DNA from 2 places in the Micromonospora sp. NPDC048839 genome. Region 1 is predicted to be linked to the other one. Evidence: riboswitches for the same ligand, from Rfam matches in the RefSeq annotation. Region 1 holds a riboswitch; the other holds the start of a gene.
The links. Region 1 has a riboswitch for thiamine pyrophosphate ahead of AB0C25_RS32620 (ECF transporter S component). Riboswitches for the same ligand answer to the same signal wherever they lie in the genome.
Positions count from the first base shown of each region.

Region 2: it holds a riboswitch for thiamine pyrophosphate, as region 1 does, so the genes downstream of both, thiE (thiamine phosphate synthase) here and AB0C25_RS32620 (ECF transporter S component) in region 1, are expected to answer to the same signal.

Region 1 covers NZ_JBEZGL010000026.1:9,783-17,250, forward strand. The annotation lists gene AB0C25_RS32595 (acyl-CoA dehydrogenase family protein) at 1-1,561, opposite strand, end outside; gene AB0C25_RS32600 (DUF6328 family protein) at 1,664-2,167, opposite strand; gene AB0C25_RS32605 (SIS domain-containing protein) at 2,307-3,056, opposite strand; gene AB0C25_RS32610 (AAC(3) family N-acetyltransferase) at 3,053-3,859, opposite strand; gene AB0C25_RS32615 (alpha/beta fold hydrolase) at 3,889-4,719, opposite strand; TPP riboswitch at 4,826-4,930, shown strand; gene AB0C25_RS32620 (ECF transporter S component) at 5,006-5,599, shown strand; gene AB0C25_RS32625 (ABC transporter ATP-binding protein) at 5,723-7,153, shown strand; gene AB0C25_RS32630 (energy-coupling factor transporter transmembrane component T) at 7,150-7,468, shown strand, end outside.
Region 2 covers NZ_JBEZGL010000003.1:16,518-23,985, forward strand. The annotation lists partial or broken gene AB0C25_RS06015 (thiamine phosphate synthase) at 236-820, opposite strand; gene AB0C25_RS06020 (thiazole synthase) at 964-1,743, opposite strand; gene thiS (sulfur carrier protein ThiS) at 1,740-1,940, opposite strand; gene thiO (glycine oxidase ThiO) at 1,931-3,142, opposite strand; gene thiE (thiamine phosphate synthase) at 3,139-3,765, opposite strand; TPP riboswitch at 3,760-3,869, opposite strand; gene AB0C25_RS06040 (ThuA domain-containing protein) at 4,181-7,468, shown strand, end outside.

The sequences.
Region 1 (7,468 bases):
GCCCGAACTCGGCGTACGCCGACGGGCTCTGCCCCCGGCCCACGGCGAGCGTGGGCAGCCACTTCGCGTAGAAGGCACCGGCTCGGGCGCCGGCGCGCGCCTTGCGGCCCAGGCCCGCGTCCGGGTCGATGATGTCGCCGGCCACCGACAGGTGGGCGTCGACCGCCTCCCGCGCGATCAGCAGGTGCATGATCTCGGTGGAGCCCTCGAAGATCCGGTTGATGCGCAGGTCGCGGAGCACCTGCTCGACGTTGGCCGGGCGTTCGCCGCGGGCGGCCAGCGAGTCGGCCGTCTCGTAGCCGCGCCCGCCCCGGATCTGGACCAGTTCGTCGGCGATCTTCCAGGCCATCTCGCTGGCGTACAGCTTGACCAGCGCGGCCTCGATCCGGATGTCGTTGCGGTCGTCGTCGGCGAGCAGGCAGCACAGGTCGAGCATGGTCTCCATGCCGTACGTGGTGGCGGCGATGAAGGAGAGCTTCTGCGCGACCGCCTCGTGCTCGCCCACCGGACGGCCCCACTGGACCCGGTCGGCGGCCCAGCCCCGGGCCACGTTAAGCGCCCACTTGCCGGCGCCCACGCACATCGCCGGGAGCGACAGGCGGCCGGTGTTCAGCGTGGTCAGGGCGATCTTCAGCCCCTTGCCCTCGCCGCCGATGACGTTCTCGGCGGGCACGAACACGTCGTGGAACCGGGTGAGGCTGTTTTCCAGGCCGCGCAGGCCGATGAACTCGTTACGCCGCTCGACGGTGATGCCGGCGCTGTCCCCGTCCACCACGAAGGCGGTGATCCCACCCCGCCGCCCCTCGGTGGCCGGCACCCGGGCCATCACCACCAGCAGGGTGGCCACGATGCCGTTGGTGGCCCAGAGCTTCACCCCGTTGAGCCGGTAGCCGGTGCCGTCCTCGGTCGGCTCGGCGATGGTGGCCAGCCGGGCCGGGTCGGAGCCGACGTCCGGTTCGGTGAGCAGGAACGCGGACACCTCGCCGGCGGCGAGCCGGGGCAGGAAGCGCTGCTTCTGCTCGGCGGTGCCGAACATCTTCACCGGCTGCGGCACCCCGATCGACTGGTGCGCGGAGAGCAGCGCGCCGATGGCCGGGCTGACCGAGCCGGCCAGCATCAGCGCCCGGCAGTAGTGCAGGTTGCTCAGCCCGAGCCCGCCGTACCTCCGGTCGATCTTCATGCCGAACGCGCCGAGGTCGGCCAGGCCGTGGAAGACCGAGTCCGGAATGGACGCGTCACGTTCGATGGCCGCCCCGTCCACCTCGGTGGTCAGGAAGGCGCGGAACCGACCGAGGAACTCTTCGGCGCGGGCCACGTCGTCCGGCTCGGACTGGGGCCATGGGTCGATCAGGTCGAGCCGGAAGCGGCCGAGGAACAACTCCTTGCCGAAGCTGGGCCGATCCCAGGAGGACTCGCGAGCGGCCTCGGCGACCCGCCGGGCCTCCTTCTCCGACACCTGCCCGGCCTCGGCGGGCAGCGGCGCGGCGGCTCCGGCGGTCTGCGCGGTGGTGTCGGAATCCGGGCCGTCCGGTGCTGGTCGACCGTCCTGTGTCGTGGTCACGGCTGCCCCCTCGAACCTCGTGCGGCTGCTCGACGTGTGTGACTACCGTCACGCTACCCCCGGGTGTTACCCAGGGGTAGCGCTCGGTGGAGAACTGCTCGATCAGCGGCCGGCGACCTCGTCCGGGTCGTCGTCCTCGTCGTCGACGTCGTCCTCACCCCAGTTGCGGCGGGCGAACGGCAGGGCGACCCAGAACGTCAGGAACCAGACCCCGGTCAGCGCGCTGAGCACGAAGGCGATCGGCCGGTCGAGCACGAAGTCGGTGATCAGCAGCACCGCGCTGACCATCGCGATCAGCATGAAGGCGAGGCCGCCGGTGGCCATCCGGTGCGCGAAGCGCACCAACTCCGGCTTGCGCCCCTGCCGGAACAGCGCCCGGTGGAACGCCACCGGCGAGATGATCATCGCGGTCGCGGCGGCCGCGGCGAGCAGCGCGACGATGTAGACGTCCCGCTGGAACTCCGTGGTCTCGGTGAACCCCGCGCTGAACGGCAGGGTGAGCAGGAAGGCGAAGAGGATCTGCACGCCCGTCTGTGCGACTCGCAACTCCTGCAACAGGTCGGCGAAATTCCGCTGCCAACGCTGCTTCTCGGTCTCCTTGGACACGCGCTACCTCCGGTGCGACGCTACTGCCGGCGGTCCCGGCCGCCGGCAGCAACGCCAATGCCCCACCCGGGTGAGCGCGAAACAGGTTCACGACATTCGCTGTTCACCTTCTGGACGCACGTCGGCTATCAGTACGGCCTCAGGACCCGCGTCGGATCCGACCGGCGTACCGGGCCTCCAGCTCGGTGTTGTGCGCGTCGCCGTCCGGGATGTTCGCCGACAGGTAGACCGGCGGCCGCTCCCCCGCCGCCAGCAGCCGGGCCACCACCTCCACGGTCACCTGCTGGGCGAGCAGCGCCGCGGTGATCGAGGAGACCGCGCCGACCGCGCCGCCGCCGGGCAGCGGCAGCGTCGCGTCACCGTACGGAGCGCCGTTGTCGAGCACGACGTCGGCGAGGTCGGCCAGCTTGCGCCCGGACGGGTGACGGGAGGTCATCCGGCCCGAGTGCTGCGCGGAGGTGATCGCCACCAGGCCGTGGCCGCGTTCCTTGACGAGCGTGGCGAACTCCACCATCGCGCCGTTGACCCCGGAGTTCGAGGCGAGCACGAAGATGTCGGTGGGCCGCACCGGGGCCAACTCGTAGAGCCGGTGCGCGACCGCCGGGTCCCGTTCCAGCAGCGGGCCGAGCCGCTCCGCCGGTTCGCCGCCGAGCAGCACCAGGTCGCGCAGCGCGATCCGGTTGGTCGGCACCAGACCGCCCGCCCGGCCGGCGATCTCCATGGCGAGGGCCTCGGAGTGCCCGGTGCCGAACGCGTGCACCACCCCGTCGGCGCGGACGGCGTCGGCGATCAGGTCGGCGGCCCGCCCCACCGCCACCCGCTGGCTGGCGGCCACCCGGCCGATCGTCTCGGTCACCACGGCCAGGTAGGCCTCGGCACTCACCGTCATGTTTCCTCCGTCGTCCGGTGTCGGTCCAGCCAGCGCACCGCGAAGTCGACAGCCGCCCGCTGGCTCATCAACCTGCCGGTCCCGGTGCCGACCGGTCCGGTGCGTACCGCCCCGGTGGCCTCCAGGTCCGTGCCCAGCGCGTCGAAGTCGTCCGCGTCGAGCCGTACGTCCTGCCACCACATCCACTCCCGACCGCCGTCGCCGGTCCGCACCGCGGCGCCGACCCGCTCGCGGGGCGAACCGGGGCGGCGGTACTCGGCCAGGTGCAGCGAGGTGCTCACGGAGTGGTCCACGCCGAGCAGCAGGACGTCGGCGTCCAGGTCGTAGAGCCGGGCGAGGGGAGAACCCTCGCCGAGCATGTCGGCCAGGCCGTGCCCGGCCACCACCTGCTCGGCGGCCGGCCCGAGCGCGGCGAACGACACGTGCGGATGCGAGCTGCGCAGGGCACCGGGCCAGCCGCGAACCGTCTCGGCGAGCACGCCCATGAACCGGCTCGGCGTGACCGCCGGGTCGAAGCCCGGCATCTCGGCGCGGATCAGCGGCCACCAGTCCGCCGGCACCGGTGGGTTGCGCCACCCCGCGGGGTCACTGTTGTCCGGCGTGTGGGTGGGCACCACGATCGTGCCGTCCGGGCCGAGCGCGTCGCGCAGGGCGAGCACCACCGCGTGCGGCCCGCCGCTGACGAACCCCAGCGGACGTAACGCGGCGTGCACCAGCAGCGTCGCCCCGGGGCGTACGCCCAGCAGGCGCAGTTGCGCGGCGATCGAGCGTCGGGTGCCCGGCCCGCTGGTGTTCGTGGTCACGGCGTCCCTCCCTGGCTGGCCCACCGGGCTCAGGCCGTTCCGCCGGCCCGAGCCAGGATCGCCTCGGCGAGCGGACCCGGCGCCGTGTCCGGAATCCAGTGACTCACATCTGGCAACCGCACGAAGCGGTACGTCCCGGTGACGTTCGCGGCGCACGCGTCGGCGGCGGTGTGGCCGATGGCGACGTCCCGGTCACTCCAGACGTAGGTGGTGGGCACCGCGACCGGGCCGACACCGGCCAGGTCGGCGCGGGACATCGCCCGGTACCAGTTCAGCGCGGCGGTCAGCGCCCCCGGCTCGCGCATCGGGGCAACGTAGCGGTCCACCCGGGGCGCGTCGCCCACTCCGCCGAGCATCTTGCGCAGCGCGGTCGCGTGCCACGCCAGCAGCACCTTCTCCGCCGTACCCGGCTTACGGAACAAGGTGATGTACGACGAGCGGGCCTTCTGCTGGCCGTCGTTGCTCAGGGCGTACGCCATGGCGGCCGGATGCGGCACGGACACCGCGGTCAGTGTGCGGACCCGGTCGGGGTGCCCGGCGGCGACCGCCCAGGCCACTATCGCGCCCCAGTCGTGGCCGACCACGTGCACGGCGTCCAATCCCAGGGCGTCGAGCACCGCCACCACGTCGGCGACGAGTTCGGGGATCCGGTAGTCGGCCACCGCCGTCGGCCGCGCACCGGGCGAGTAACCGCGCTGGTCCAGCGCGTACGTGCGTAGCCCGGCCGCGTGCAGCGCGGGCACCACGTCGTCCCACTCGCCGCTGTGCTGGGGGAAGCCGTGCAGCAGCAGGACGGGTTCGCCGTCCGACGGACCGCCGGCGGTTACCTCGAACGTGAGACCTCGCGCGTCGACCCGCATGATCGTCAGCCTACCCAGCCGCGGTACGGCCAGCTGAACGCCGAGATGGGCGGATGCCCTGCTGGGCCGGCACCCCTGGTCAGTGTTAGCGTCGACGAGACAACTTCACATCCGACAGGGGAGCGCACAGCGCTGAGAGTGCGGGCATGCCCGCAGACCCTCGAACCTGATCTGGGTAATGCCAGCGCAGGGAGTTCGGTCGACCTCCAGCCGCGCCGCCGTCCGGTGCCACCGGACGCGCGGCGTGCGTCTTCTCCTGGTTCGCACGCAGAACTGGGAGTACAACATGACATCCACCACCGACACCGCCCGTTGGCGGACCATCGACATCGTGGTCGCCTCGGTGATCGCGGTCGCCTTCGGCGTCATCTTCTGGGCCTGGGGCCTGGTCTGGAGCGCCACCGAGGGTGCGTTCGCGTTCTTCCCGCCGGCGCAGACGCTGCTCTACGGCGTGTGGCTGATGCCGGCCGTGATCGGCGGCCTGGTCATCCGCAAGCCCGGCGCCGCGCTCTACTGCGAGACGGTGGCCGCGGTCCTGTCCGCGCTGCTGGGCAGCCAGTGGGCCGGCACGGTGATCCCGCAGGGCATCGTGCAGGGCATCGGTGCCGAGTTGGCGTTCGCCGCCTTCCGGTACCGGTCGTTCCGGCTGCCGACCGCGATGCTGGCCGGCGCGCTGACCGGTCTCAGCGCCGCGCTGTTCGACTTCTTCGTCTGGAACGTCGACTACGAGCTGACCAACTACCGCATCCCGTACGCGCTGCTCACCATCGTCAGCGCCACCGTGATCGCCGGCGCCGGTGGCTGGCTGCTGACGAAGGCCCTGGCCAACACCGGCGTCCTGGACCGCTTCCCGGCGGGTCGGAACCGAGCCCTGGTCTGACCCCGCCCCACCCGCGTTGATCATGAGGTTGACGGGCGGATGGATCGTCAGAATGACCGTCAACCTCATGATCGACCGTGCAGGGTGGGGCCGGGGGCGCGCGGCCCGGAGGGGGGTGGCTTGGTGGGCGGGGTACTGCTGCGGGGGTTTGGGTGGCGGCACGCTGGACGGCGCGCCTGGGCTCTGCGCGGAGTTGATCTGCGGGTCGAGGCCGGGGAGCGGGTTCTGCTGCTCGGGCCCTCCGGGGCCGGTAAGAGCACCCTGCTCAGCGCGTTGGCGGGGCTGCTGCCGGAGGACTCCGGCGAGCAGGAGGGCACCGTCGAGATCGACGGGCTCGACCCGCGCAAGGGTCGGGAACGCGTCGGCATCGTCTTCCAGGATCCGGAAACCCAACTGGTGATGGCGCGCTGCGGCGACGACGTCGCGTTCGGGCTGGAGAACCGCGGCGTACCGACCGACGAGATCTGGCCCCGGGTGGACGAGGCGCTGCACCGCGTCGGCTTCCCGTACCCCCGGGACCGCCCCACCGCGGCGCTCTCCGGCGGCGAGCAGCAACGCCTCGCCCTGGCCGGCGCGCTGGCGCTGCGTCCCGAGCTGCTGCTGCTCGACGAGCCGACCGCCAACCTCGATCCGGCCGGGGCCGACCTGGTCCGCCAGGCGGTGGCCGGCGCGCTGCACGCCGACACCACCCTGATCCTGGTCGAGCACCGGGTCGCCGAGGCACTGCCGCTCGTCGACCGGGTGGTCGTCCTGGAACCGGGCGGCGGGGTCCGCGCGGACGGCACCCCCGAGGCCGTCTTCGCCGCCCACGGTGCCGCCCTGGCCGCCGAGGGGGTCTGGGTGCCCGGTCACCCCATCGCGCCCCGGCCGGCCACCGCCGCGCCGGGGGACCTGTTGCTCACCGCCGACCGGCTCGGCCTGCCGCCCCGGCTGGGCTCCACCGACCTCGCGGTACGCGCCGGCGAGGCACTCGCCGTACGCGGACCCAACGGCGCCGGCAAGTCCACCCTGGCCCTACTGCTCGGCGGGTTGCTCCGGCCGAGCGTCGGACGGGTCACCGCATCCGTCGAGTTGGCCGGCGCGGACCACCGCACTCCCCCACACCGGTGGCGGGCTCCCGCACTGGCCCGCCGGATCGGGTCGGTCTTCCAGGATCCGGAGCACCAGTTCGTCACCAGCACCGTCTTCGACGAGCTGGCGCTCGGTCCACGCCGGACCGGTCAGCCCGAGGCGGCCGTCAACGAGACCGTGAGCGGGCTGCTGGAACGGCTGCGACTGGTCCGGCTCGCCGCCGCCAACCCGTACACCCTCTCGGGTGGTGAGGCGCGGCGGCTGAGCGTGGCGACCGCCCTGGCCACCGCGCCCCGCCTGCTGATCTGCGACGAACCCACATTCGGTCAGGACCGGCGGACCTGGCGGGAACTGGTCGACCTCTTCGCCGACCTGCGCGACGCCGGGCACGGCGTGGTCGCGGTCACCCACGACGCGGACTTCGTGGCCGCGCTCGCCGACCGGACCATCACCCTGCGACGCTCCTCGGACGACGACCGATGATCAGCATCGAGTCGGTCGCCACGCCCGGTGCACCCCTGGCCCGCCGCAACCCGGTGGCGAAGGTCGCCGCCGCGCTGGTCTTCTCGTTCACCCTGCTGGCCACCCTGGACCCACTGGCCCCGGCGATCGCCATCGCGCTCGAACTCGCCGTGCTGCCGCTGTTCGGCATCGGCTACCGGGTGCTGGCCCGGCGGGCCTGGCCGCTGCTCCTCAGCGCCGCCGGCATCCTGGTCACTCTTGTGCTCTTCGCCGCCGACCGGTCCGGCCGCGTCCTGCTGGACGCGGGACCGGTGCTGGTGAGCACCGGCGTGCTGC
Region 2 (7,468 bases), on a different contig from region 1:
CCTTGGTTGCGGTTTGGCCGTCGTTGGTTGCGGTTTGGCCGTCGTTGGTTGCGGTTTGGCCGTCGTTGGTTGCGGTTTGGCCGTCGTTGGTTGCGGTTTGGGGCTGCGGCCGACCGTGCCCACTCCGGGCGGTCAGGCTTGATCCCTGCGTGGGCACGGTCGGCCGCAGCCCCGTGCGTGGAGACCCGGTGCCTCCGTGGCGGGTTTGGGTCAGCTCAGGCGTGACCGCCTCTTGGAAGGCGCTGGTCAGGGCGGCTGCTGCCTCGGTGGGGTTTTGTGCTCGCATGATTGCGCCCAGCACCGCCATCCCTACGGCTCCTGCCTGGACACAGGCGGTTACCTGTTCTGGGGTTTCGATTCCGCCCAGGGCCAGCAGCGGCACGGGGCTTGACTCGATCAGCTTCCGCAGGCCGTCCGGTCCCAGGGATGGGCCGTATCCCGGTTTCGTCCTGGTGGGCCAGACCGGGGAGACGGTGGCGTAGTGCTCGGTGGTCAGGCGGTCCAGCTCGATTTCGTCGTGGCAGGAGCGGCCGACCAGGCGGTGGGTCGGTGGCGGGTACGGGCCGGCGGCGGGCAGATGGACGGCGTCGCCGCCGAGCGGGTCGGGGCCGGCCACGACGAGGGTCCCGCCGACGTCGGCGAGGATCGCCCGCAGGCCGGCGGCGAGGGCGGCGCGCTCGACGCGGGGCAGGTCCTTCTCCCGCAGCACCACCCAACGCACTCCCCCGGCCACAGCACCCGCAACAACCCGCTCAATCCCACCGCGAGCAACCAGCCGACGATCGGTCAGAACGACAACCCCCGACGGCACGGTCCCCAACGAGATCTTGGAAGGAATCGGCCCCTCCCGGGGCAGTTTGCTTCCAAGATCTCCCGGCGGCAGCACGCCTGCGGGCGGCAGCGCGCCTGCGGGCGGCAGCGCGCCTGCGGGCGGCAGCGCGCCTGCGGGCGGCAGCACGCCGGTCACAGGTCGGGTCTTCCCTCGTCGGGGGTGGACGCGAGCGCGTGGAAACGGCGCTCGATCCGGCCGGCGCCGGCCGCGAGCCGGCCGGCCTCGACCGCGTACCGCATCGCGGTGGCCATCGCCACCGGGTCCGCGGCCCGGGTCACCGCGCTGGCCAGCAGCACCCCGTCGCAGCCCAACTCCATGGCCAGGGCCGCGTCGGACGCGGTGCCGATGCCGGCGTCGAGGATCACCGGCACGTCGACACCCTGCCGGATGAGCCGGATGTGGTGCGGGTTGCCGATACCGAGCCCCGAACCGATCGGGGAGCCGGCCGGCATCACCGCGGCACAGCCCACGTCGGCGAGACGGCGGGCGAGCACCGGGTCGTCGCTCGTGTACGGCAGCACGGTGAAGCCGTCGGCGACCAACTCCTCGGCGGCGCGGAGCAGTTCCACCCCGTCGGGCAGCAGCGTCCGCTCGTCGCCGATCACCTCCAGCTTCACCCAGTCGGTGTCGAACGCGTCCCGGGCCAGCCGGGCCACCTTCACCGCCTCGGTGGCGGTGTAACAGCCGGCGGTGTTGGGCAGCAGCCGTACCCCGCAGCGTTCCAGCAGGTCCAGCAGCCCGCCAGCGGTGCCCGGGGCGGTGTCCACCCGACGCAGGGCCAGGGTGACCAGCTCGGTGCCGGACGCCCGGATGGCCTGCTCCAGCACGTGCAGGTTGGCCGCACCACCGGTGCCGAGGATCAGCCGCGAGGTGAACGTCTCCCCACCCAGCTCGAACGACACGCCCCTCACCCGCCCTGCGCCGCGGTGAGCACCTCGACGTGGTCACCGTCGCGCAGCGCCGTGGTCGCCCAGCCCGCCCGGGGCACCACCTCGCCGTTCACCGCGACGGCCACTCCCCGGGGTTGCGGGGCGACGACACCGACCAGGCCGGCCACGGTCATCTCACCCGGGACGCTTCGTCCGGTCCCGTTCACCGTCAACTCCACAGGTCCCCCTTCATCGTCGGTTCGGTTCCGCCGTCCGCCGCCGCGCCGGCGAACCGCTCCGGCCGAACGGTCGTGACGGGCTCGCCGTCCGCTGCCGCGCCGGCGAACCGGTCCGGCCGGAAGGGCGCGAGCAGCGGATCGGGTACGCCGGTGAGCGCCAGGTCCGCGATCAGGTCGGCGGTGATCGGGGTGAGCACGATGCCGTGCCGGTGGTGACCGGTGGCGGCCAGCACGTCCGGCCGCCCGGGCAGGGGCCCGAGGATCGGCGCGTTGTCCGGGGTTCCTGGGCGCAGCCCGGCGACCGCCTCGACCAGGTCGTACTCGGCCAGTTCGGGCAGCAGGTCCACCCCGGCGCGGAGCAGCCGCTGCACAGCGCCGGCGGTGACCGTGGTGTCCGACCGTTCCTCGACCGTCGCACCGAGCACGACCTCACCGTCGGCGCGGGGCACCAGGTAGACGTGCTCGCCGTCGGCGTACCCCCGGATCACGTGCCGGAAGCCCGGCGCGACGCCGCCGGGCGCGCGGAGCCGGAGGATCTGGCCCTTCACCTGCCGCACGGGCAGGCCGGTGAGTGCGGCGGAACCGCAGCCGGCGGCGACAACCGTGACATGCGCGTCCACGTCGGACAGATGTCGAACACCGTGCGGCACCAGCACCGCGCCGGCCCGCTGCGCGGCCGTGCGTAGCGCCGGCACCAGCAGCCGGGGGTCGACCTGGTGGTCGGTGGGCGCGAGCGCGCCGCCGCGCACCCGCGGGGCGAGCGCCGGTTCGTGGTCGCGCAGCTCGCTGGGGCGCAGTGGGGTCACCGGCAGGCCCAACCCCTGTTGGTACGCCCACAGCCGGCGCGCCTCGGCCAGGTCGTCGCCGGTCAACCCGACAAGCAGGGTGCCCTCGGTGCGGTAGCCGATGTCGGCGCCTGTCGCTTCGGTCAACTCCTCGGTGAAGGTGGGCCAGCGGGCGGCGGACGCCAGCAGCAGCTCGGTCAGCTGCCGCTCACCGAAGGTCGCCTCGGCGACCGGGGCGAGCATGCCGGCGGCCACCGCTGACGCCCCCGAGCCGGGTGCCGGATCGTGCACCTCCACCCGCAGCCCACGGGCGGCGCAGCGCCAGGCGATCGCGAGCCCGATCGGCCCCGCCCCGACCACCGCCACGTCCGGCCGGGTCCGGTCGGTCGACGGCGCCGACTCCGACCGGCCGGTCAGCACGTCAGGGCCTCGATCAGCGTGGCGGTCGCCCGCGCCGGGTCGGCGGCGGCGGACACCGCACCGACCACGGCCACCCCGTACGCTCCGGCGGCCCGCAGCTCCGGTACCCGGGCGGCGGTCACGCCACCGATCGCGATGACCGGCACGTCGACAGCGTCGGCCACCGCGCGGATCCCGGCCGGTCCGATCGGGTCCGGCAGGCCGGTCTTGGTGCTGGTGGGGTGGCAGGGGCCGACGCCCAGGTAGGTGGCTCCCGCCGCGACGGCCTCGGTCGCTGTCTGTGGCGCGCGGGCGGTGGCTCCCAGCACACCGGTCGGGCCGAGCACCCGACGGGCGGCGGCCACCGGGAGGTCGTCCGCTCCGATGTGTCCGCCGGCCGCGCCCACCGCCAGCGCCACGTGCAGCCGGTCGTTGACCAGGCAAATCGCCTCGTACGACAGGCAGAGCGCCAGCACCCGCCGGGCCAGCTCGTACGCCTCGCGGTCGGTGGCGGAGTCCTCGACCCGGACCTGCACGACCAGGTCGGCGCGGGCCACCGTGAGGGCGGCCCGAACCACGGTGAGCGGGTCCCGACCGGGTCGGGTGTCGGTGATCAGATGCAGTCGCCCCAGGGACGGCACGGCAACTCTCCTCCCTGCGCCGGCATTACCCGGATCAGGTTCGACGGTCGGGGGCTGTCAGCCCCCCTCTCAGCCCGGTACACCGGGCTCCCGTGGGTTACTTGCGTGTCACCGTACGACAGATCCGTCGGTCTGCCAAGGCGAGGTTCGGCGGCGGCCGGTGGGCCGGAACGCACCGAATCGAGCTAGATCTGTGTGGCGGTTCATGCAGTCCTGTTCGGAATGTCGCCTGCCGTTGCAGAACCGTTACCCGCCGGCATCTTGCCGGACATCGAGCCAGTCGAATTAATTTGTTTAGCGATTCGACAAAATGTCGGTGGGGGCACCTTGGCACGGTGCGACCACCGACTCCACCAGGGACGGCCTTCGGCGAGCCGACTCCCGCGATCTCCGTCACTACGACACAGGAGGCGGCGTGTCCCGTTCTCGTCGTGCCCGCGTACCAATCACCGCAACCCTCATCTCCCTTGCCCTCGCCTCGACAAGCCTGTTCGGCACGCCCGCGCAGGCCGCGCCGGCCGCCGCGCAGGTCCCCCCACGGGAGGCAGCGGCCGGAACCCCGGTCACCCAGGTGGCGCCGAAGGCGCCCCAGAAGGCCGCCGACGATCCCTTCTCGGTCCTGGTCTTCTCCAAGACCGCCGGCTTCCGGCACGACTCCATCCCCACCGGTGTCGCCGCCATCCAACAGCTCGGCGCCACCAACGGCTTCACCGTGGACGCCTCCGAGGACGGCGCCGCGTTCAGCGACGCCAACCTCGCGAAGTACAAGGCCGTGATCTGGCTCTCCACCACCGGTGACGTCCTCAACGCCGAGCAGCAGGCGGCGTTCGAGCGCTACGTGAAGGCCGGCGGCGGTTACGTCGGCATCCACGCCGCCTCGGACACCGAGTACAGCTGGGCCTGGTACGGCGACCTGGTCGGCGCGTACTTCGCCAACCACCCGCAGAACCAGCAGGCCACGGTGAAGGTGGAGGACCACGCCCACCCGTCCACGGCCGAACTGCCGGACCGCTGGTCCCGGTTCGACGAGTGGTACAACTTCCAGACCAACCCGCGGCCGGACGTGCACGTGCTGGCCAGCCTGGACGAAAAGACCTACACCCCGGGCGCGGGCGCGATGGGCGCCGACCACCCGACCTCCTGGTGTCAGGACTTCGACGGCGGTCGCTCCTGGTACACCGGCGGCGGGCACACCCGGGAGTCGTTCGCGGAGCCCGAGTTCCTCTCCCACCTGCTCGGCGGCATCCGTACCGCGGCCGGTGTCGAGGACGCCGACTGCGGTGCCACGAAGACCTCGAACTTCGAGAAGATCGCCCTGGACAGCAACACCAGCAACCCGATGGAGCTGGACATCGCCCCCGACGGGCGGGTCTTCTACATCGAGCGCGACGGCCGGGTGCAGATCATCAAGCCGGACACCGGCAACACCGTCACCGCCGTCGACCTGGACGTCTTCACCGGCAACGAGGACGGCCTGATCGGCATCCGGCTCGACCCGGACTTCGCCACCAACAAGTGGGTGTATCTCTACTACGCCCCGAACGACAACGTCACCCGCAACCTGCTGTCCCGGTTCACGGTGACCGGCGACACCATCGACCTGGCGAGCGAGAAGCAGGTGCTGCGGGTCGACACGCAGCGCAACACCTGCTGCCACGCGGGCGGCAGCATGACCTTCGACAGCGCCGGCAACCTCTACCTGGCCACCGGTGACAACACCAACCCGTTCGAGTCGAACGCGTACTCGCCGCTCGACGAGCGACCGGGCCGCCAGGACTACGACTCGCAGCGCACGTCGGCGAACACCAACGACCTGCGCGGCAAGGTGATCCGGATCCACCCGGAGGACGACGGGACGTACACCGTTCCGACCGGCAACCTCTTCGCGCCGGGCACCGAGAAGACCCGTCCCGAGATCTACGCGATGGGCTTCCGCAACCCGTTCCGGATCGGCACCGACCCGAAGACCGACACGCTCTACGTCGGGGACTACGGGCCGGACGCCAACGCGAACAACCCGGACCGGGGCCCCCGCGGTCTGGTCGAGTGGAACATCGTCACCCCCGGCAACTACGGCTGGCCGTACTGCACGGGCACGAACGAGGCGTACAACGACTACACGTTCCCGTCCGGCCCGAGCGGCGCGAAGTTCGACTGCGCGGCGCCGGTGAACAACTCGCCGAACAACACCGGCCTGACCAACCTCCCGCCGGTCGTCCCGGCCACCGTCGACTACGGCTACGCCGGTGACGCGCGGTACCCGGAGATCGGTGGCGGTGGCGCGCCGATGGGCGGCCCGGCCTACCGGTACGACCCCAACCTCAACTCCACCCGCAAGTGGCCGGCCTACTACGACGGCAAGGCGCTGCTCGGCGAGTGGAACCAGAACAAGATGTACACGATGCAGGTGACCGCCGACGGCAAGTCGCTTGTGGACATCAACCAGTTGCTCACCGGCATGAGCATGATCCGGCCGATGGACTTCGAGTTCGGCCCGGACGGCGCGCTGTACCTGATCGAGTGGGGCAGCGGCTTCGGCGGCAACAACGACAACTCCGGCGTCTACCGGATCGACTACACCGCCGGTGACCGCGCGCCGATCGCGGCGGCGTCCGCCAACCCCACCTCGGGTCCGGCGCCGTTGACCGTCACGTTCTCCAGCGCCGGCTCCCGGGACCCGGACGGTGGCGCGCTCACCTACGCCTGGGCCTTCGGCGACGGGCAGACCTCCACCGAGGCGAACCCGACGCACACCTACGCGACGGCGGGCAACTACACCGCCCAGCTCACCGTGACCAACCCGAAGGGCCGTACCGCGGTGGCCAACGTGCCGGTCACCGTGGGCAACACCGCCCCGACGGTCACCATCGAGTTCCCGCCGGACGGTGGTTTCTTCAACTGGGGTGACCAGGTCAAGTACACGATCAAGGTGACCGACCCCGAGGACGGGCAGATCGACTGCGCCAAGGTGAACCTCCAGGTGCTGCTCGGTCACGACGAGCACGCCCACCCGCTGGAGCAGCACACCGGCTGCACCGGCACCGTCCAGACGTCGCTCGCCTCCGGGCACGGCGCCGAGGCGAACGTCTTCGCGGTCTTCGAGGCCACCTACACCGACGAGGGTGGTGCCGGCGGCGCCGGTGCGCTCACCGGTCGGCAGATCGAGATCCTGCAGCCCAAGCAGAAGCAGGCCGAGTACTTCACCGCCACCGGGCGGACGCCGGTGAGCACCGGCGGCGGAGACGCCGGCGTGCAGCGGGAGGCCGGGGCCGACACCGCGGGTGGCGGCCAGAGCATCGCGTTCATCGAGGACGGTGACTGGTGGTCGGTCGCTCCGGCGGACCTGACCAACATCACCGAGATCCGGTTCCGGGCCGCCTCGGCCGCCGCCGGCGGTCGGATCGAGGTCCGCGCCGGTGCGGTTGACGGACCGGTGGTCGCCACGGCCGTCGTGCCGTCGACCGGGGCGTGGCAGACGTACACGGACGTGAGCGCGCCGGTCACCGGTGCCGCGAGCGGTTCGCTGTACTTCGTGGCCCGCGATCCGAACGGCGGAACGGGTTCGCTGTTCAACGTCAACTGGATGGACTTCGTCGGCCGCGGTGTCACCGAGAACGCGCCGCCTGCGGTCAGTGCCACGGCCACCCCGGCCACCGGCACCGCGCCGGTCACCGTCGCCTTCGACGGCACGGCCACCGACGCC